One region of the Paenibacillus sp. FA6 genome, then DNA from elsewhere that is predicted to be linked to it. Evidence: riboswitches for the same ligand, from Rfam matches in the RefSeq annotation. Region 1 holds a riboswitch; each other region holds the start of a gene.
The links. A riboswitch is a leader RNA that binds a small molecule or an ion and turns the genes downstream of it on or off. The one in region 1 is predicted to bind cyclic di-GMP.
Positions count from the first base shown of each region.

Region 2: linked by a shared signal. The riboswitch ahead of ACP8HI_RS02480 (transglutaminase domain-containing protein) and the one ahead of ACP8HI_RS11365 (response regulator) in region 1 are both predicted to bind cyclic di-GMP.
Region 3: linked by a shared signal. The riboswitch ahead of ACP8HI_RS24335 (methyl-accepting chemotaxis protein) and the one ahead of ACP8HI_RS11365 (response regulator) in region 1 are both predicted to bind cyclic di-GMP.

Region 1 is NZ_CP188820.1:2,430,693-2,438,345, forward strand. It holds gene ACP8HI_RS11330 (VanZ family protein) at 1-315, opposite strand, end outside; gene ACP8HI_RS11335 (NAD(P)H oxidoreductase) at 1,039-1,617, opposite strand; partial or broken gene ACP8HI_RS11340 (winged helix-turn-helix transcriptional regulator) at 1,861-1,997, shown strand; gene ACP8HI_RS11345 (winged helix-turn-helix transcriptional regulator) at 2,044-2,145, opposite strand; partial or broken gene ACP8HI_RS11350 (PilZ domain-containing protein) at 2,136-2,453, opposite strand; gene ACP8HI_RS11355 (FapA family protein) at 2,828-3,907, opposite strand; gene ACP8HI_RS11360 (flagellar assembly protein A) at 3,911-4,690, opposite strand; gene ACP8HI_RS11365 (response regulator) at 4,718-4,981, opposite strand; cyclic di-GMP riboswitch class I at 5,051-5,131, opposite strand; gene ACP8HI_RS11370 (MFS transporter) at 5,126-6,403, opposite strand; gene ACP8HI_RS11375 (CehA/McbA family metallohydrolase) at 6,349-7,650, opposite strand.
Region 2 is NZ_CP188820.1:534,512-542,164, reverse strand. It holds gene ACP8HI_RS02490 (hypothetical protein) at 103-285, opposite strand; gene ACP8HI_RS02485 (response regulator) at 438-1,574, opposite strand; gene ACP8HI_RS02480 (transglutaminase domain-containing protein) at 1,698-2,504, opposite strand; cyclic di-GMP riboswitch class I at 2,518-2,599, opposite strand; gene ACP8HI_RS02475 (AEC family transporter) at 2,732-3,652, shown strand; gene glgD (glucose-1-phosphate adenylyltransferase subunit GlgD) at 3,882-4,985, opposite strand; gene ACP8HI_RS02465 (glucose-1-phosphate adenylyltransferase) at 4,982-6,151, opposite strand; gene ACP8HI_RS02460 (methyl-accepting chemotaxis protein) at 6,387-7,653, shown strand, end outside.
Region 3 is NZ_CP188820.1:5,398,226-5,405,878, reverse strand. It holds gene ACP8HI_RS24340 (amino acid adenylation domain-containing protein) at 1-3,052, opposite strand, end outside; gene ACP8HI_RS24335 (methyl-accepting chemotaxis protein) at 3,129-4,892, opposite strand; cyclic di-GMP riboswitch class I at 5,066-5,149, opposite strand; gene ACP8HI_RS24330 (YolD-like family protein) at 5,441-5,692, shown strand; gene cysK (cysteine synthase A) at 5,879-6,793, opposite strand; gene pepT (peptidase T) at 6,996-7,653, shown strand, end outside.

The sequences.
Region 1 (7,653 bases):
TCCTAAACGAGAAAGCATTTGTAAGATTTCAATAATCGTAATAGACAGAATAAACAAGGTAATAAAACGAATGAAATTACAACGGAATAGAAGTGGAATGAGAATCCCAAAAGGTATAAATGCCACAAAATTGCCTAACTCAAAAAAATGAATTGGAAAGTGTAAAGGAATCCCTCTAGGTATTAGATTATACCGTATGTTAGAATCTTGAAGAAAAGAAGCTCTGTTGAAACCTATATACAGCATAAAGAGGATCAAAACGATATATAATGCTAACAGTATTATGGTGATTTTACGTAACTCTCCTTGATACATAATTACATCCTTTCTTCTACAAAACGGCTGCCTCATGTACAACAACTCTGGAATTGCTGTTGTTTTTTAGACATTTTATATGCATGTACAAATACTTATAATACCATTTTAGAGAACAAAGATTAAATATTTGTTAATTATCTCTTAACTTTCACTAATGATTGCTTGCCCTTCTCATTGTGATAGTGATCGTCCTTGTTATTGAAAATGCGCTCCTGATCATTCGTTCTCTATCTTTTGCAGAGTTTCCCCATTGAAACAGCTTAAGGTTCACCCTCTATACTTTGAAATGTACTGTCATATCTCAATTATTCTTTCAGCACCATCAATATTGGGCATTCCACATGTGTGGAGTGCATATGACCTACATATCTACTGTTACTTTTAGCATTGCTGCTTCTACTCTCAACTCAACTCTTTGCTATACCAGTAGCCTGATACGTATCACCAGGTTTTCTGTAACGACAAGTTTTGAAGTAAGACCCTCAAACTAAGGATGGTCTTTTCTTTGAACGAAAATGTAACGAACGCCGAAACTATCGTTCTTCGTTAGCGCAATGCCTACATTTCCATTCGAACAAATGCCAATGAAAAAGGACGCCCACAACGTTGCGGGCGATCCGGCGTTCTGACAAAGTATGCTCAAAATAATTTGAAAATTCACATTATTGGTTTATCGCATTTCCTTTGACAGACTCCATAGAGTTCAGACTTAACTTAAGGCTACTGTTCCTTGGCATAATTCAACCCTAAGTGATAAGCTTCGTTAAGCAGCATCTCATAATGCTTGGGATTGGAATCCAAAGTCTCGTATAAAAATTCGACCTTGGAATTGGAAACACCGCAATAATCTGCAATTCCCACATTGAGCAGATGCGTAATCATTTCATCGTAGTTACGCTTTTTCAACTGTTCTTTGGAAGCGCCCGCCAAACCAATCCACAAGACATGCTGATGATGAAGCTGCTTCGAACCGTAGGCAAACCCATTGTTCCATACACGGTCAATATAGCCTTTTAGCATGGCTGGCAAATGCCACCACCAAATCGGAAAAATAAATGCCAAGGCATCATGCTCCTTCATTCGCCTTATTTCCATTTCCACCTCAGGGGAAAAGGACTGTTCCGCAGCTGACCCGTCAGGTTCATCTACTCCTTTTAAAACAGGGTCAAAGCCAATCCCGTGTAAATCCAATATCTCATAGTCGTGGCCAGCCTCGGCAAGACCTTGTACGAAACGATCGGCAACCTTAAAGGTCAGGGAATCTTTTCTCGGGTGCGAAACAACGATTAATACTCTCATACTTGTATCTTCACTACCTTTCTCAATAGCTAACTTGTAGCCATAATCAATGGCTGATGCTATTATAAACAGTACTAAAATAACATGGAAGTACGCACTTTCAAGTTCTATAGGATGATACAGGTGCCATAGGAACATAGAAGTGCCCTAGATAGATGCCCTAGAAACTTACCTGAATAACGGACAAAGTGAATGAATGCTATGTTCCTAGAAAATACACAGCCTTTAACGGAGGAATAAGAGATGACTGAAAAGAGGAAAAATAGCGTACTAAAGAAGTATAAAGTTGGAGTGGAGGCGGCATTAGAAGTAATGGGGGGGGGAAATGGAAGCCTTTAATCATCTATCATTTGATGTCAGGACGGAAACGGACGTCTGAAATCCCAAATACCGATTCTTTTGAGTGTATAAATTTACTTTGTACAGTTAAACCTCTTCCAAAACCTTGGAATTGTCGACATGAACCTTTTCCAGGTCTCTTAGTTGAGTGGTCAGCATTTTTTGCGTAATACCGGGGATTAAGCATATGCCTTAAGTTCATCTGTCAGCTGTTGGCGAATCGCATCATCCGTTTTAAAATGAATGCCGCAATTAAATTCCTTCCCATAAGGCTCTTGATGGGTAAGAACCCCAGGAATCGAAAATTCAATCGACATAATTTGAAAATACAATGTCAGCTCAATTTCATTACCACTAATCCGAAAGTCGTATTCGGTACATATTTGGGCCCCATGCAAACTAATATCAATAATTTCCATATCTCCAAAATGACTTTCTACCATCTTTCCATTCATTTTCGTAATTTGAAACTCGCCCTTTAATGGTTCGGGAAATTCATAACGAAATGCTTCTTCACGTCTACTTTTTACTTAACTCCAATATAACATTGGATATATTTAAACTAATACACAATTCTTGAATCTTCGGTATTACCCGCTTCTGAATCTGTCGATTTGAAAGCTGCTCCGTATTGTTGAGTATCTTCTCATAAATCATTCGAACTTCTGAAACCATCTCTTCATAATTAATTCTGTGACAAGTTTAGTATCCTCAATCCATAATTCGATACCGAGTTGTTGTAAGAGAACAAGATGATGATCATTTAGTATACTGTGCTCAGGTAGATGCAGGCTGCCTTGCTTGGAATAAATATTTATACTTAACTTTCTTCCGATAAACTATGTATTATCGATAATAATCGCCCACTTTCTCAATCCAGCTGTTTAAAACTGTTACGATCAAATGTCTTATCTTCAATCGGCTCAAAGATATCTATGCTCAGCCGATCAATGATAACTCGACCTTCAAACATTTTCTTTACAATAATTTTCTTTGTTGCTTTAAGGGTTGTCCCTACGCCTGTAATCCCACCAACATTCATGACAGAGATCGTATCTCCTGCTTCAAGCTTGGATCCTCGACAAACGGAATTGTACAGATAGAAAATGATATTCCCTTCTGAATAAAGGTCGCATTGGATAACGCCTTCTTTTCGGATAAAGATGTCTCCATTCGATTTTAATGTTGAGTTCTGACTTTGGTTTATGTTGATTTGGACTTGCGATTCCTGACTTAAAGCGACTCTCATAAATGTTTCCTTCAATACTCGCAAGAAATTCTCCATTCTCACAGCTGTCATGATTTCCACTATTTTTGTTTGCTGCAAGAATATCTCCAAATAGTTTTTCAGTTGTTGCAGTTCATCTTCATTGTAAGGCTGTATGATTGTAATAACCCCCAACAATTCTTTCACAAGATCCCATACTTGTTGATATTTGCTTTCCGTTATTAGTAGCAACACTTGGCCATACGTTGCCTGCATTTTCTTCTTAACGATTTCATTCAATAGTATATTTGTGCTTTCAATCATTTCTTTAAGGATGTCCATGAGCTGTTTAGAACATTTATAGAGTCTGTTATAGAGCATGCCAAAATAACCTGAGTACAGATTACTTCCGATGACATTTCCCATCACAGCGATACTACCAGTGGCTGTTAAAGTCGAATTAAAAACGCTGCCTGCGACATAAATGTTTCCCAGTGATTCAATAATCATGTTATCCATGACATCACCGTAGACTATCACGTCACCTGAAAATACAATATTGCCTATTTGTACATCAACGTTACCTGGCACAAGGTAAGACGTATTGATGTCAAAGTACTTAATTTGATTACCCGTAACTCGAGGTCTTCCCTCTTTTTTAGCAATAACAATGGAATCTAGTGTAATCTCTACGTTATCCTTCCCAACAATACGAATATCCTTAACCGGATCAGAAAGCAACACATTTCAAAACACATCATACCCCGTTTGTCCTTCAACAGGTGGTGTTTTCTTAGCAATGACATCTCCAGACTTGACGGATGGAATGTTCATGTAATTTTTATAATCAACTAAACCTCTAACCTCGGTAAAGATATTCTCAATATTTTCCGAGAAGAACATATCCAGTTGGGCATCCTGACCTCGAACAGGCGGTTTACCTCTTGCGATTTTTACTGGCCGATGAGAAGGCTGACAGATTTCCATTTGTACGACTGCTACATCAAGATTCATCTTAATGTTCATATTTTCAACTACTGTAAGAATATCTTGCAGATTGAAGGTCTCCAAAATGATTGATGTATCTTCCTCAGCAGTAAGTATTACACTTAATTCAAGAGTTTTATCTTCTAACGACCACGCATATCTCTGAGAGCGATTAATTGTTAAATATGCGTCTAACTTGTCTTCCGATACTAAGATCTCGAATAAGGGCTTTTCTTCAATCTCCCACTCTAGCAAGCTTTCAGAAGTAACTTTATTCTCTTTACTTATCTCTTTTCCATCTATCCAGAGCTTGACTGGAGCTTTTGCATTTAAAGTAGGAACTTTACCCCCATTGGAAGAATTCCCAACAATGATCTTTCCATGCTCGACCTTAATGAATCCATCTATGATCTCATCATCTAGGTTAAACATACGCATAGTTGAAGATGATCCTTTTCCTTCTCGTTCATGTGAGTGAGAATTCTGGTCGAGTTTACTCAATAACTTTATTATTTCTTGTTCACTGATATGATTTGACATTGGTAACGCCTCCCTTGTCTTTCAAGATTAGTTTGCTAAGACTGTGGTAAGAGATTCGATAAACTTGGTTTTATTAAACCGTTTTGTGATTACCGAAACACTCTTGTTCATTCTCGGATTATTCTGTAACTTTTTAATCGAAATTGTGCATTGTATGAATTTTGCATCGGGATCCTCGTTAGCTATCTCTTCAATAAGCGAAATGCCATCCACATTAGGCATTTGAAAATCGACAATTAATAAATCAAGTATCGAAAAGTAGGAGTCATCAGCAATAATGATTCTTGCCATATTTACCCCTCCAAATACAAAAATAAAAACATCCTCAAATGAGTGATGTTTTTAAACTTTCACCTCACCTTCGGTAACTTGGCGACCATAGAATCATCTTCGTTAGGTCCATAGTTTTGCGTCCCTACTGTAGATGGGATTTTGTTAATTCCTAGCGGTTACGACCTTCCAAACGAGTAGGAGAGGCAGCAACCCGACAAGGAAAATCACGCCCAAGAACAAACCTAACGTCAAATCGGGGTCCGTCCATTTATACAACATGACTAGCATCCCGACACTTGAAATACGGCCTACACTGAGGGCAAATTCTCGCCAAACGACGAGCTCCGTACTGATTTTTCCGCCCAGGTCAAATCGGCTAACATAGTTGTAAGCTAGAGTATTAAAAGGCGTGTCGAAGATCGGCCTGCTAATCGCATCCATAATCCCATACAGCAGCAATGTGCTCTGATTCATGTGAATAGAAATGCCAACCATGGACAGGCTGAACAAGGTCGTGCCCACGGTGAGCAATCCTCGATAGTGGTGCTCCTGAGCGAATCGACCTACCACATAAAAGCTGACTACAGACAACAAGGTAGTCAGGAATGCGAATTGTCCGGTTGTTCCTTCGCTTTGCGTCGATACAAATACCCATAAGCCGATCGCAGCGGATAGTACGCCTTCACGGAATGCCAACGCTACGAACGCAAATGTCAGACGTCGCCATTCAGCCTGTCTTAGTATCCCCAGCATGCTGCGCACTTGGAACGGTTTCCGCGAAGTCTCATCAGGGAGCTGAAATGAGGCTAACATTGACAACAAAAAGCACAGGAATGCCGCGCCAAATACGAGCGGATAACCGATTCGATCAGGTGTAGCAGACACTGTCCAACCCGCTAGCAACGGGCCCAGCATGCCTGTGATAGAACCAATCATCCCATTCGCCCCGTTAAACCAATCTCGGTTCGACGGAGAGGTCAGTTTGACCGTCAATACGTTGATACCGAGCCAATAAAAGCCCGCTCCGACACCGTAGAGCACGCCAAGCTGGGGTATCCAATGAGCCGACTGCTCACCGTAAAAGAGGACCACCCCATAGAACGCAAGCTGCGTTATCGTCCCGATTACGATTGCGCTCTTGCGGGAAAACCGCTTGCTGAACCATCCCGCAAGTGCAAAGGCTGGTAACCATGCCACGTATGAGACCAATGTGAAAAGCAATGTAATTGACATGTCTTGCGTCAACTTGTACCAATACACATTAATGAATAAGCTCGACAGGTTCATTCCTAATCCGTTTAACCCGTTTACAGATAATAGCGTCTTTGCCGGCTTAGACAATTTTGTACGGACACTTACGCTGGTTTCCGTGATTTCTTGCAAGTTCAACCTGATGCCCCCACCGTCAATCTGTGGATATAGATCGGATTGGTCAGGCAAGAAGTAATCGTCAAGTCCAGATCCGCCAGGTGACGGTTCGACTCCACGCGGTAGAACAAGCGATCTGCCTCAACAGGGAAAAAATATATACCTTCGTTTGCTACGATCCATTCCTGCTCCAAACCTTGATCGGACCATAGCTGCACTTTATCTCCCGCAGCACCGGTTATTCTCACCGCTAGTTCATATTCCTTTTCTTCGTCCACGATCACCGTATCTCCAACGCCAGCCTTCCCGATGGACAGATCGATGGACAGATCGATGAATGTCTCGTCTGTATTAAACGAAAGCACTACGCGCCCTTGCCTGATCGCTCGAAGTATCTCCTCCTTCGATTCCGCTTCAGCGCGAACATAAGTCGTAGGTATTCCGTGTGCAACATAAGGATGAGGTCTGTGCGTGTCGCTCCCTCCGATCGCCACGAGCTTGCGTCCGGATACCAACTGCTCTTGCCACCAACGGACAGCTGTCTCATTAAGCGGACGCCACGGCCCATTCCACACTTCGATCGCATCGTATGGAACATCAAAGCCTAGCTCCCAAGGACAATCTGGGTCGAACGGATGATTCAACGAGACGAATGCGCCCATATCCGCCGCCCGCTGCAAAGTGGCCGTCGCCTGTTCCGGTGTCAAAACCCGGAAGTCGTCCAGCGCATCCAGTTGTCCGAGCAAATTAGCATGTCCCTTGTAACTCGTCAGTTCTACCCCGGGGATGAGCACAAGCTGATCGTCGGCTGCCAAGGTAGATAAGTTCTGTGAGGCGTTATTGTGATCTGTAAAGGCCATAAATTCAAGCCCTCTGTCCTTACCAGATTGAATCGCATCCGCGATTGAGTAGGAACCGTCGCTGTGAACACCGTGCATATGCAAATCGCCCTTCATCCATCGCGGATGATTGTGGACAAACTTCAAGTTGATTTGCACCCTGCATCCACCCTCCGGCACACGATATGCACCTAACAGGACATACCATTCCCCTGCTGGAATGAGACCGGCCAAGTAGCCCGGTGTCGCTTTGCCCAGTCCGACGAAGAACGAATCCCTGGCCCCCCCGCTCCAGCCTACGATTCGTTCCGGCGAGCCGAGTCCAATATCGATTACGGTTGTGCCATCCGAATGTTCGTAAGTATACTGCACCTCTATCCGTTCGATCCGACCTTCAACTGCGAATGGAACTTCGATGTAAGTCTTTTCTTCTTCCTTAGCAATCCATCTATTCAAGGACAGCGTTGAGATAATCTCCATGAT
Region 2 (7,653 bases), 1.9 Mb from region 1:
TTTCTATTATAAATATCACATCTCAACAAATTCTCAACAATAACTAACCACCCTAAGGAAATAATATTGGTCTTTATTTCATAAAAATAAATACATTCCATTTTATTTCCAAGTTCCTGCTTTAATTTCCTTTTTGTTCGTTATCCATTTGTGTTTCATTTTCTGTATGATTCCCACTTTCTTCTTCTCTTTTAGAATACGTCTCGTGCCCTGTATCAGCAGCTTATATCTATATTCGTCCGTATAACTGAGTTTATGAACTTCTTCAAAATAATCAGCATTCAAATTGTAACGACCCCTTTATGCTATCTCCTAGTGTCTTTATATCTTCATATTCAAGTATAAGATTGCTATCTATACAATATCTAGACAGTACAAAAAGACCCTGCTATCTACATTTGTAGAAAACAGGGTCTTTCCCATTGCTCACAAGACATTCAAGATTCAATTAACTTTCCTTGCCATTGTTTATACCACTCTGAAATATACGCACTAGGCGGTTCATTAAATTCATCCAGTAGATTCCTAATCAGAGAATGATACTGTCGATTTACCAATATATCATTATCCATAGACGCATATATTTTCATCAGAATAAAATAAGCCTTCTCCTCTTGCACATGCCGATTACATATTTCAATATACCAAAAAGTAGCCTTATCTAGCTGATCGTGTTCTACGTACCAGTCTGCGATCTCATAAGAAATACTGAGCCACAAATCCTTAAGCCGTTGACGCTCGCTTTCAGCCCACCAATAATCATATTCCTGTAAGTAATCTCCAGAATATAATTTCATGATTTCTATATAGTTATCTAATGATTCAATTGATAGAGGTGAAGCTGAACCTAATCTAGTCTCCCATTCTTCTACGTCTAACAGAACATGATCGATATTCAGTACATAACCTTCCATTGAGTTCACAATTTGAAAATGTTCATCATAGGGTGCCAATGTTTTTCGTATGTGATAAATAGCAGTATATAACTGTGAATATACTTTGTCCTGTTCATACTCTGGCCACAGCAGATCAATCAATACAGATTTACGAACTAATTGACCACGATGTTGTAGTAAATATAGGAACAATTCCTGCGCTTTTGACGTCCGCCATTGAATCACAGAGAATAGATTATTAGACACTTCGACGGTGACTTGCCTAAATATATTCATCCTCATTCTATTAGTATAACTCACAACTTGATCTTGTTTAGATTCTACGTATCCGGTAATGCGTTCCATCGTTTTGTTCAACCGATCAAATCTAATAGGTTTCACTATATAATCCAATGCATTCAGTTCAAAAGCCTTAACGGCATATTCATTATATGCCGTTACAAACACAATATATATATCTGGCTTCTTCTCCAGAATCTGTTCTGCTAACTCAATCCCATTTATTTCTGGTAAGTTGATATCCAAAAAAACTAAATCCACATCTTGAAGAAGAATCTCTCTTCTTCCAACAATCGGATCTATAAATTTACCTATTATTTCTATGTTTGAAAGTTTCATAAGTTGGCGCTCTAAATAATCTACAGCAAGCTGTTCATCATCTACAAGAATCACTTTCATTAAGAACATACTCCTTATTTGTGGAATTGGGTAACACTGAATTCCTTATGTTAACAATATCATGATTTCTAAAAACAAAGAAGCCACGAACATATTGTTCAAGGCTTCTCATAAATATTATCATTAGTACTGTTTGGTTGCCGAATACTTTGTTGCATCTTTGATCATCGTAAACGCTGTTGTAGTACCGTTCCAGCCTGCATCAGTCGTTGTATCGATAGTAACCCATTTATTGTTCACATATACTTCATTCCAAGCGTGATAGGTATCCACATAACTAGTCGTACCCATAACAAGCTTAGTAGGAATATCTACACTCCGAAGCATCGCTGCGAACAAAGTAGAATACCCATAGCAAATATCTTTCTTCGACGACAATGTCTGATCGATCTGAGGGAAATAATCTGCAGGAACATTCGCTGCTAGTTTATGATCATATTTAATATTATTAATGACATAATTATAAATTATGGTTACCTTCTCGGTATCCGTTTTTACATTTTCCGTTAATTCTTTCGCCTTTTTAATGGCTTGATTCGTATCATTCCAATTCACATTCTGAATCGAGTTCAAATATACTGTTGCGCTATCACTCAGATCAAGCGTGATCGTATCTGTGTGTACAACTCGATATTTGTTTCCCGTTGCTTGTTCAAGAATGCTAACTGTATAATTACCGTTGCCCAATTGAAGGGGAAATACTTCCGCTTGCTTGCTAACCGTTAAATCATAAGTATATTTCTCCTCGCCCTTAACGATTACGAGTTTTGTCTGAACTTTCGCCTTCACGTCGTACTTCACACTAATAATTCCCTTGTCTACATTAGCTTCATCTAACCAGCTAGTCCCTACTGCAGCACGGACTGTTACTCCATTAAATAAAGAGATCACTATCACAAGTGTCGCCACAAATAGCATGAATTTCCGCACAAATAAAACTCCCTTCGGTGGCTAGGCTACCATCTTAACAAGAAGGCCCTATAGCTTTGCGTCCCTACCTTTCGATAGGTTTGCCGTTATCGTAATAAAGTTCTGTATCTGCCTATCGTATCATAACCCTCTGTTATAACAAAGTTATTCTTCTAAGTCCTATCGGACATAAGTGCTATAATGGGAAGATCATTTCGATTCTATCACTCGCAGAGGAAGTTGAATTTATGATTGTAGACATCATGTTAGAAGTCGTATTACCCGTATTCGTACTCATTGGAATTGGATCTTGGATGCAGCGCGTATTCCGCCTAGACCTATATACTTTAGCCAAAATAAACTTTTACTGTATCACACCTGCTGCTGTCTTCATGAGTATGTATCATTCAGATATATCAGGAGAGCTACTGGGGACAATCACGCTATTCTACGCACTATATGTTCTTATCCTCTACTTGATTGGTTCACTGCTATCCCGTTATATGAAGCTTAGCAAGGGGATGAAGGCCGCATTCAATAATAGTATTATGCTGGATAATTCGGGGAACTACGGCATGCCTGTCAACGCTTTAGTCTTTAATGGTGATCCATTAGCCTCCTCCATTCAAGCATTAATCATGTCACTTCAGAGCCTACTGACCTTTACATATGGTGTGCTCTCTATCCAAGGGGCGAAGCTTAAAGGAAACTACAGAAGTGTATTGATTGGTTTTCTCAAAATGCCTGTCCCCTACGCATTAGGTATCGGATTGCTCCTTCGTGCGCTGAAGGCTCCTCTTCCAATCTTTATCTCTCAACCGCTAACCTATGCACAGCAATCCATGGTCGCTGTCGCATTGCTAACGCTTGGAGCACAAATCGTGAAATATCCGTTACGCTTGTATCGGTTAGATGTGTATGTGAGTGTATTCGTGCGCCTTCTGATCGGACCCGCAATTGGTTGTTTACTCGTATACACTTTGGGGTTACATGGTATCCCCGCACAAGCTTTACTCATCGCTTCAGGTATGCCAACAGGCGTTAACTCATCCATTCTGGCTGAAGAGTATCATAACGAACCCGATTTCGCCGCACAAACCGTGTTGATTTCCACTTTATTGAATGTCGTCACGATTACTGCGTTGATCTCTTTGGCGAGAACTTTTTAAGGATCAACATATAAGTAGTATCAACAAAGGTCTGATAAAGCAAAAGCAGCTCTCTTCTGACGAGGAATGAGCTGCTCTTTTAGATTTCCAATCCCTTTTACCTTATGCAGAGAACCTTTACGGTTCAGCATTTTGTTGTGGACCCATTGAATATGTCTCCAAGACCGGAGTCTTAATGTGACTGCAGTATATCATGACTACGGAGTTCAAGAGTCTACGTAATTCCCTATCAAATAACCTTCCGCTTCACAGCGACAAACGGCGCTCGCTCATGTCCTATTAACGTTCTATCTGCCTTAACGATGACATCCTTATCAATAATAGCCTGTTCGATGGAGGTGTTCTCATGGATCACACCGTTCTGCATCACAATACTATTTCTTACGGTCGCACCTTTACGAATATGGACCCCACGAAATAGAATGGAGTTCTCGACACGCCCTTCAATGACACATCCATTGGCCACCATGGAATTACTTGTATGACCGGAAGCTAAGTGTCGTGCTGGGGGCTCATCTTTTATTTTCGTATAAATAAGTCCTGGCTTAAAGAATAACTCTCTCCACACATTCGGATTCAGAAGATTCATGCTGTGCTTGTAGTAACTGTTCAATGTATTAATAACTCCTAGATACCCCTGATGCGAATAACCATATATATTCAACCGACCAAGATTGGCACGAATCGCATCCTTCATAAGGCTATGATGACCTTCTGCTAAAGATGCTTCTATTAGATCTAGCAGTAGACTTTTCTTAAGAAAGAACATCTCCATGGATACCTTATCGCCATGCGGTGATGAATTCGGTTCCCAGATCGACGTCACTCGACCTTTATCATCCATTCCAATCCGTGTTGAGAATGAATCGACATCACTCGTATCTTTATATACTACGGTGATGTCTGCTCTAGTGCTATTGTGGAATTCCTGTAATCCGTTAAAGTCGATATTACATACCATGTAGCTTCGGGAGATCAAGACATACTCCTCACTACTTCGATGTAGATAATCTCTATGAGCATTTAATGCGTGTAAATCTCCATTGGAACCATCCAGACCTTCCTTCATAGGAGGAAGAATGAACAGCCCAGACCTTTTTCTGTCTAGATCCCATTCCTTCCCTGATCCTAAATGATCCATTAATGAACGATATTTCGTATGTGTGAATATTCCAACATTCGTAATTCCAGAGTTAACCATACTTGATAGAATGAAATCAATGAGGCGGTAGCGACCGGCAAACGGAACAGATCCGATATTTCGATGATACGTAAGTTCTTCCAACTGATCTGTCTCATTCACCATATTGATAATTCCCATAACATTCTTCATGTCAACATCTGCTCCTTCAAGTGTAAGAATTCCGAAGGGATTGATTCATGATTTCCTACAAGAGTAACTTCATCAGTGTCAGGTGACCCTACTTTACTTCCATCCCCAATGATGGATCCTTCACCTACGATAGCTTTATAGATCGTTACATTCTCTCCAATTTTGGCATTAGGCATGATAACGGAATCGATGATCACACTCCCCACTCCAATCTCAACGCCATAGAACAAGACTGAGTGCTTCACTTCTCCAAATACAATGCAGCCTTCATTCACAAGAGAATTAACAATGTTAGCAGAATCTGCGATATATTGAGGGGGTTGATTCGGATTCAGAGAGTAAATACGCCACTTACGATCATCTAATTTCAGAGTAGTCTCATCATCCAACAAGTCCATATTCGCTTCCCACAGGCTATCAATCGTCCCGACATCTTTCCAGTATCCCTCGAAAGGATAGGCCGATAATTGTATACCATCTTCCAACATCGTAGGAATAATATCTTTCCCGAAATCATGACTGGATTGCGCCTCGGCGGCATCATTCTCCAAGTATTGTTTCAGCGTCTTCCATGTGTACATATACACCCCCATGGAGGCGAGATTGCTTGTACTATCCTTTGGTTTCTCCTGAAATTGAGTCACTCTATGCTTATCATCCACGCTTAGAATTCCGAAACGGTTCACATCTTTCCATTCGACTTCAATAACAGCGATCGTTGCATCAGCTTTTTGTTCTTTGTGAAAATGTAGCATTCGCTCATAATCCATTTTGTAAATATGGTCACCAGATATAATAAGTACATATTCAGGATTGTATTGTTCAATATAATCGATGTTCTGATATATAGCATCTGCGGTTCCTTTGTACCAATCCCCACCTTTTCGCTTGATAAATGGAGGTAGAATCGAGACTCCACCTTCTTTACGATCCAAATCCCATGGTTTTCCAATACCGATATAGTGGTTCAATACTTGAGGATGATACTGCGTTAATACCCCAACTGTATCAATACCTGAATTCGTGCAATTACTGAGTGTGAAATCGATAATACGATACTTGCCACCGAAGAACACAGCAGGTTTAGCTATTTTTCTAGTTAGCTTTCCTAAGCGTTTCCCCTCTCCTCCAGCTAATAGCATGGCTATGCATTCCTTTTTCTTCATCACATAACCCTCCCTCACGACATTCGAATCCTTCTCCCGCTTCGTACTATATTCAGAGTATCCGTCTATATCCTAAATGGGATAGTACTGCAAATATATGTGAGCTTGGACAGGATTATGACTGCCGATTGACAACATCCGTCCTTCTTATAGGTCTTAGGGCATACATTTAACTCAATTTTATTCGTATATATTCCGATAGTATTTAGATAGACACATAAAAGGAGAGAAACACATGAAGAAGTTCTTTGAAAAGATCAGAAATTATCGAAAAAATCAAACCATTACCCAGCAACTCATCCTGATGCTAGTAGTCGTAACACTCGTAAGTATTGGGTCAGGAACCAGCAATATTATATCCAACCGAGCGGTATCAGAGAGCATCAAGGATTCACAATATGCAACAGAACAAGAAAAGAGTTACGTAGAAGTAGCTGATAAAATGCAACGGGATCTAATATGGATGATCGATATGATAGAGACTGGAAACAGAGATAATCGAGTAAGTATGCTGCAGGATATCGAAAGCCTTCCTCAGGAAATGGAATCTCTTACTTTACAATTCAGTGCTTTTGACAAGTACTTAAATTTAACCGAAGGTACATTTGTGAATTACGTTAATGTTCTAAATATGGTCTATGCTACCTTGCTTGAAGTCCATCCACAGATAACACCTGAACTCACGGACTTCGATAGGCGCATATTAAAACAGAAACTCATGAGTACCTACACTTCAGTTTTATCTTATAGTAAGTCCACGATAAATGATAAATTCCAGGAAGTGTTACAAGAAAATCAGACTATTCTAAGCCAAAGTGTATCTAGAGCCAACATAGCCATCTATATTAGTAGTGCAATCCTTATCCTTATACCGTTCTTGATGATTATGAACTTTATCACTAGAATTCGAAAAGGATTATCAGGCATCATGAGTCGTATTGATTCCTATCAAAATAGTGACTTCACTTATGAAGGGAATTTAATTCGTAGTGATGAATTCGGCACGATAGATCAGAAGCTCGCTGTCATGGGAACCAATCTTCGGAATACGATTCAATCTACCCTCGACATTAGCAACAATGTCATGAAGATATCGCAACGTATGGAAGACATTGCTCAAGATAACAAAGAAGCGTCTATTACAGTGAAGAAGGAAATTGATGATAGCGCACCCGTTCTTTTATCTCAACTGGACGAGACCACATCTATATCTGCAGTAACCGAGCAAGTGTCTGCTAGTTCTCAGCAAATCACGGCATCCAGTGAATATATTAATGACAATATGCAGTTAATGAAAGATTCTTCACACGTTGGTGTCAAGCATATGAATGAGGTCGTTAAATTAGTTGATCGGACGGGAAATGAATTTGAACAGTTAATGCAGGTGTTCGATACGATGTCCGAACGATATAACCATATCGAACAGACCCTGTCCGGCATTCAAAATGTGAATACCCAGACCAATCTATTATCCTTGAATGCCTCGATCGAAGCAGCTAGAG
Region 3 (7,653 bases), 3.0 Mb from region 1:
GCCATTGGTCACTGAGTGCCAAATCTTCCGGAATTCCCAGTGTAGACACAAAGTGAAAGCGAACATGTTCTTTCCCTCTAGCAAATGAAAGCAGTCGATTCGTACTCTCCACATTGACTCTGGCGAAATACTCTGGCTCTCCGAAATGCTTCACTTCGGCTGCACAATGAATGATCGAATCAATCTTGTCATTCAATAGCGCCGCTACAGAATCAATCATCCCTAGATTTTCTTGCTCTAAGTCTCCCTGAACGGCAACGATCCTACCTTCAAGCCTCTGTAAAATGCCGTCCCCGAAGTAAGTCTTCATGATACCTACCAGACGTTGGTAAGGATCTTCATTCACTGATGAACGTACCAAACAGTAAACAGTCGCTTCGGATCTCTGTATGATCTCATACAGCAGATGCGAGCCCAGATATCCTGTAGCTCCGGTTAATAGTATATGGCTGTTACTGTATACCTTAACGCCCATAGAAGAGTTCGTTCCGAACGATTTCGGAAATTCCACTAAATCTTGAATCTCCGAACTGTCCGTAATGTTGTTATTCATCACCAGAGTATCCCTTAGCTCGACCACTCTTCCCGCCAATTTCGAAATAGTAGAAAAAGCGAAGAAATCATTTATTTTTAATTTCGGGAAACGTGGCTTCAGAATAACGAGAATCTCCAATATCTTCAGCGAATGCCCTCCTACCTCGAAGAAATCGTCGTGAATACCAATGTGAGTAAGATTCATCGCTTTCTCCCAAGCTTCAGAAATTTCCTGCTCTAATTCATTACGGGGAGCTTCATAATTAGAATTGTCCACTACGGTTACTTCCACTTCATAAAGTGCAAGTTGTTTGCGGTCTATTTTGGCCGTAGGCGATACAGGCATCTCTTCCAAATAACAGAAATAACTTGGAACCATATAGGACGGTACCTTTTTACTTAAATATTGGACAAGCTCGCTTTTAGATATAGCTCTTCCATTCTTTGAAGTGTAGAAGGCGACAAGGAACTTCGTTCCGTCTGTTTCTGCCTTGGCAATGATCGCAGTTTCTTTGATATTCTCGTATTTAACTAAGTTTTCTTCGATTTCCCCGATCTCGATCCGATATCCCCTAATCTTAACCTGCAAATCCTTTCTGCTCACGTACTGGATTCCGTTCTTTTGCAGCATGACCATATCCCCAGATCGGTAATATCGTTTGCCGGAGTTCGGATGAATGGGGTCCGAAATGAACACTTCATTCGTCTTTTCTTGTAGGTTCAAATAACCTTTAGCTATACCCACAGAGCTGATGAGCAGTTCACCCATAACATTCAATGGACAAGGTTGATCATTCTCGTTCACGATCAGAACCTCGTAATTAGTGAGGGGCACTCCAATAGGAATGCTGGATATATCATCTGGGACAACGTAATCAATAACATGGCCGGTCGTTAAGGCTGTTACTTCTGTGGGACCATATACATTTATTATTCTAACTGCATGGCCGAACTTCCTCTGTAATACTCGGACGGACTCCCCGGATAAAGACTCGCCTCCAACGACGAGACTCTTGATCACACTATATTTCAAGGCATCTTCATCACTAAGATGGGCAGACAACTGATTAAAGAATACGGTCGGCAAGAGACAGAGCCGTGTCGCCTTGACTTCTTCAATCGCTGCGGTGAACGATTCTATCGAAAAACGTTGTTCATTGTTAAGGATATGCAGCCTCGCTCCGCTACATATTGAACTGTACATGTCATATACCGATGCATCGAAACTGAAGGTAGAATACTGCAACATGACATCTTCTTCGTTAAATTGAAGATCTTCCTTGGTTCCCAAGGCAAGATTTACAACGCCTGCATGTGCGATCATGGCCCCTTTGGGCTTACCTGTAGATCCGGAGGTATAGATGACATAAGCCATATCATCGGGATCACTGATCACATCAACGGGACCCTCGGAATACATTTCAAGCTGCTTGTCCAGACAAAATACAGCGACTTCTGATTCATTCCCATTCAGTAGGTCCGCTAACTTAGATGTATATTGATCTTTTGTAATAACGATGTGAGATTGAGTATCTGTAATAATGTAGAAATTACGATCATCAGGATGCTCCGGGTCTAGAGGAATGTAGGCTCCTCCAGCCTTCAACACGCCCAACATGCTTATAATGGCTTCGATGCTTCTCTCCATGAAGATAGATACAAATTCACCTTTGGTAAGTCCCTTGTGTATCAGCATATGAGCTACTTGATTCGATAAACAGTCCAATTGACTGTATGTTAAGCTCCCCTGGTCAGAGGAAAGAGCGATCTTACCAGGAAAGCGATTTACCACGGATTCAAGCATTGCCGGAATCGTTAATGTAACTGACCAATCCTTGGTCGTGTTATTGAGCTCGGCATAAGCTTCCATATCTTCTTCGGTCAAAATAGGTATACTCCCTATGGAAACCGCACCGTTAACCAATCCAGCATTCACAATACACTGGAAATGACGTGCGAATTTACGGATCGTATTCTCTTTGAATAAATTGTTATGATATGTGATATGAGCTACCCACAAGCCTTCCTCTTCACGAACAAACCAATTAAGAACGCTATCTTCCATCTTATTGTCTTCTCCGTAAATCGTCTTCATAAAGGATGAATGCCCCGTCATTAATTCGATCTCTGACAGCGATAAGCTAGCAGCATAAGTGCTGTTTAGTTTTTCTGTTATATTCTTAAATAGTTGCTGAAATGAAATATCTCCTTCCCAAACCATTCGTAGTGGTAATACATTCCCACTATGATCATTGACTCCAACAATGAAATCTCTTTCGCCAGTCATTCTGTGTAGAAACGCATAATAGCAACTGAGCATCCATGCTTTTATGTCATAATGGTTGTGAACATGGTTCATTTGTTCTGCATTTACGTCTAGTACAAAGGTCGTTTTCTGTACCTCCCTAGATGCAAGATGTTTAGGGAAATCTGTATAGATATCCAATGCAGACAGAGGAGATTGCAGTTCTTGCACCCAATATTCTTTCATACTTTCTGATTTCAATGTGGTATTCATCAACAACCGCTCCTTATTTATCTCTCTAGAAGTACAGTATGAGGGGGATAATAAGCTAACATTCGATATGCTTATTTTAGACTTTCAATCCAATAACTAACTCCTCAAGCCTACCGGAAATTTGATTTAGATGCTCCGCGGTATCAACCATTTTATTAGAAGATATACGTTGCTCATGAGCACTTGACTTGATCTCCTCTGATACTTCCGCATTCCTCTCTGCTATGACCGCAAGATGCTTAATGGAAGCTGTAATTTGTTCTGTCTCTGCTACCATTTCCTCTGTTGCAGCAGAAACTTCCTGAATCTGACTTGTAACTGATTCTGTAGCCGTTAGTAAAGCATTAAATAACGTTCCTGTTTCTTTCACAATCTCTATTCCCACTTCAACATTACGTTCCCCTTCATTAATTGCATCTACTGCAGTTTGAGTTTCCTTTTGAATGAAGTGGATTAACTCCGTAATTTGTTCAGCTGATTTTCTCGACTCTTCCGCTAGCTTCTTCACCTCATTGGCTACAACAGCAAAGCCGCGTCCCTCTTCGCCAGCTCTAGCCGCCTCAATACTAGCATTTAAAGATAGTAATTGTGTTTGCGTAGCGATTTGGGTAATTACCTGTACGATTTCGCCAATTTGTCCAGAGCGATTCTGTAATTGTTCGATCGAACCCACTGAATTTAGTACTGATTTATGAATAGAGTCCATCTGATGCATGACTTTACCTACATTCTCGCTACCTTGCTCTGATTGGTCTCTCATTTCCATGGACGTATCAGATAGTAGATTGGTGCTTCCTGCAATAGTGCTAACCCCTGAAGATATTTCCTCAAGCGATGTAACGCTTTCTGAAATGGACTTACTTTGCTGAGATGCCTGTTCTGATATCTCCTCAATATTAGTAGTAATCTCCATTGAAATTTCCTGGTTATCTTCCAGAGTAGAGAACAACTCTTTAGATTGCTCAGCCGATTGTATAGATACGGATTTAATAGTCGTTACCAATCGATTAATATTGATAACAGTCGCATTAAACTTTTCTGCTACTTGACCAAGTTCATCCTTGCTTGTCGGCAGTTGAACGTTAAAGTCACCTTCACTTAATTTCTCTAGAGCATTCATCAAATGCTTCACGGGTGCAAAGGTTCGTTTCGTTATGAAATATTGCATCGCTAAAATAACAATTAAAGTAGCAAGCAAGGCTAGCGCGGTATATTTCAACAATGCCTGCTTTCCGTCCATAATTAAGCTAGCATCAACATCTATGCCCATATAAGCGAATATATTCCCTTCGCTATCTTGATAAGGTGAGAGAACGGTTATCCACGTACCGTAGTCATCATCATACGGATTGGTAAAGGTCAGTTCTTTCGTCTTTAACATTTCTCTGACACCGTCTGCGTGAATGGTAGGTTGTGGATACATACCTCCTAGGTTAAGTCCATCTGCCATAAGCATGTCCAATACCTCATCTGAAAAAGCAATGATTGATGTTTCATTGTTATTCACAAGTTCAGGACCAAATAGATAGCCTTGAGCAACATTGGGATGCATAACGGGTAATTCCCCAAAGACTTCTGCCATTTTCCTCTGTATCGTTGAGTTACGGTCTGTATTAGCTTTCGCTTCATTAGCCTCTTCCTGTGTTACTTTTCCTTTCCACGATTCCATGATTTTTTGTGAATCCGACTCCAACTGTTTCGTGAGAACTTCTCCCTGAATATAGTAGCTAGCTACTATTAGTATCACGCCTGTTAAAATAATAGATAAACTAGTCCACATCATAATTTTAGTGACAATACTTCTGTTATTGATCGATTTAAACACTTGTGGTAACTTCATTTCCTATCTCCTCTTTATCTGTATAGTATGGCGCTTCATTATGTGCTCTCAGGTTGCTGGAACTTCTATAGTGACACCTTCCCTCCTTATCATTCAAATCAAGACTCACCCATAATAAATAACAAAAAAAGATGATCTACAAAGACTGACTTAACAGCCGTAGATCACCAATTTTTTGCAACTGGCTGACTACCCCTAAGGATTTAGTCCCTTTAGCTTTGCGTCACTACTTTTCAGTAATTTTGCTGAAAACACGTTATGAAATTGTAAATAAAATCATCTAAATGGTAGTAATCAACAATTTGTTTCATTTTACTATGTATTTGTAACTATTTCCATCACTTCTTAGAAAGTTTTCAAAATATTTCGTCTAAATATGTAGAATTTTGGTCCAATGTACCCATTTTTTTTATTAAAAGGAACGATTAGTTTAGGATGATATTTATGGATTAGCTTATTTATAGCCTCTGGGTCCTAATGGGAATGACTTCAATACCATTTGACGGTATACTGGAGATTCGATCTTGTTGTGTAAGGGAGGGATTTATATGGCTAAGCCAAAGGTCGCAAAGAGACCCACACGTGATGAATTTGAATTAGAAGAACTAGGCAACCAATTAGTCGAAGCAAAGAACGAGGAAAGTGACATTGTATTAACGGTTTGGGGATGGCAAGAACAGGTGCGTGGTCAGATCGTGCTTATGGACTCTAGAACCCGATTAGTTCATATGCAGCATGATATGGAACTCACGAAGGTACCTTTTCTAGATATTATGAAAGTGGACTATCCAAGAGATTAATCACATGGAAATTATACGCCCTAGGAACATTAGCTTTCCATGGGCGTGATATAGAATGTACTCCTCATGAATTACGGATGTAGGAAAGAAAGAAATAAGTGCTTAGATGATGGAAGGTGACGATGCTGGGTCACCGCACCACCCAGCACATAAACTCCCCGACCAAGGGCGCCGGAAGTGCCTTTCTTAGAATAACTCCATGCTCAAGTATCGTTCACCCGTATCAGGAGCTATACATACTACTCTCTTGCCAGTACCTAATTTCTTAGCTACCTGTATCGCCGCATAGACAGATGCACCCGAGGAAGGTCCTACAAGAATGCCCTCAAGACGAGCTAGATCCTTCATCATTCCAACGGCATCCACATCAGAAATCTGAATAATTTCATTATATACCGCTATATTCAGAATTTTTGGAATAAAGCCTGGACTCGTGCCCACTAATTTATGCGGACCGGGTTGACCGCCAGAAAGAACGGGAGATCCTTGAGGTTCAACAACAGCGATATGAATATTAGGCAAATGTTCACGTAACTTCTCGCCTGTACCTGTAATCGTACCTCCTGTACCTGCCGTAGCTACAAATGCATCCAAACGATAATCCATCTGCTCCAATATTTCCGGAGCGGTCGTGATGCGGTGAATATCAGGATTAGCGGGATTCTCGAACTGCTGAGGTATGAAACTCCCAGCAATTTCTCCACTGAGTTCCAGTGCCTTAGCAATAGCACCGGGCATTCTTTCACTACTTGGGGTTAGAACAACCTCTGCTCCGTATGCTTTTAGAATATTGATTCGTTCCTTGGACATATTATCAGGCATGATAAGAATAGCCTTATATCCTTTGGCCGCTGCAATCATGGCTAACCCAATACCTGTATTACCGCTGGTTGGTTCAATAATTGTCCCCCCCGGGATGAGTAGACCCATTCTTTCGGCTGTATCAATGAGATTAAAGGCCGCTCGATCTTTCACACTTCCTGAAGGGTTGAACATTTCCAACTTTACGTATACCTCTGCTGCACCTTCTGGTACGGTACGATTTAAGCGAACCATAGGTGTCTGCCCAATAAGTTCTGTTACACTATGTACGATTTTCATGGTATATATATCTCTCTCCTTTGCCTATATAAGTATACATATCGGATTTAACTACTTCCCGCTAAATTTCTACTAGAATACCACAAAACTATTGGATTCACAAAAATAGAAATGATAGATGATCATTCCGCTATACGTAGCGTTGTTTTAACGAGTTTGTTATATTTATGTTCAATTTAATTAAATCTAAGGAGAGATTCGAATGAAACAAGAGCTAATTGAAAGATTTATTTCCTACGCCAAAGTAGATACACAGTCTAATGAAGACATGGATACATGTCCTACAACCGCTGGACAGCTAACACTCGCTCGTATGCTACTGGATGAGCTTCAAACGATCGGTATGGACGAAATAACGATGGATGAGAATGGTTATGTTATGGCTACTCTTCCATCCAACAGTGAGAAGCAAGTGGATACGATTGGATTTCTAGCTCACTTGGATACGGCAACAGACTTTACAGGAACGAATGTTAATCCACAAATTATTGAGCACTATTCTGGACAAAATATAACGTTGAACGAATCCTTAAACATTGTGCTGTCACCTTCCGACTTTCCTAGTTTAGAAGAATATACAGGTCACACACTCATTACGACCGATGGCACTACACTTCTAGGAGCAGATAATAAAGCTGGTATTGCTGAGATTATGACAGCTATGGCAACCCTCATCCAACATCCAGAGATCAAGCATGGAAGAATAAGAGTCGCCTTCACCCCCGATGAAGAGATCGGACGAGGCCCTGAGCGGTTCGACGTTGCAGCATTCAATGCTACTTATGCGTACACTGTTGATGGTGGTCCACTCGGCGAATTGGAATATGAGAGCTTTAATGCAGCCGCGGCCAAGATCACTT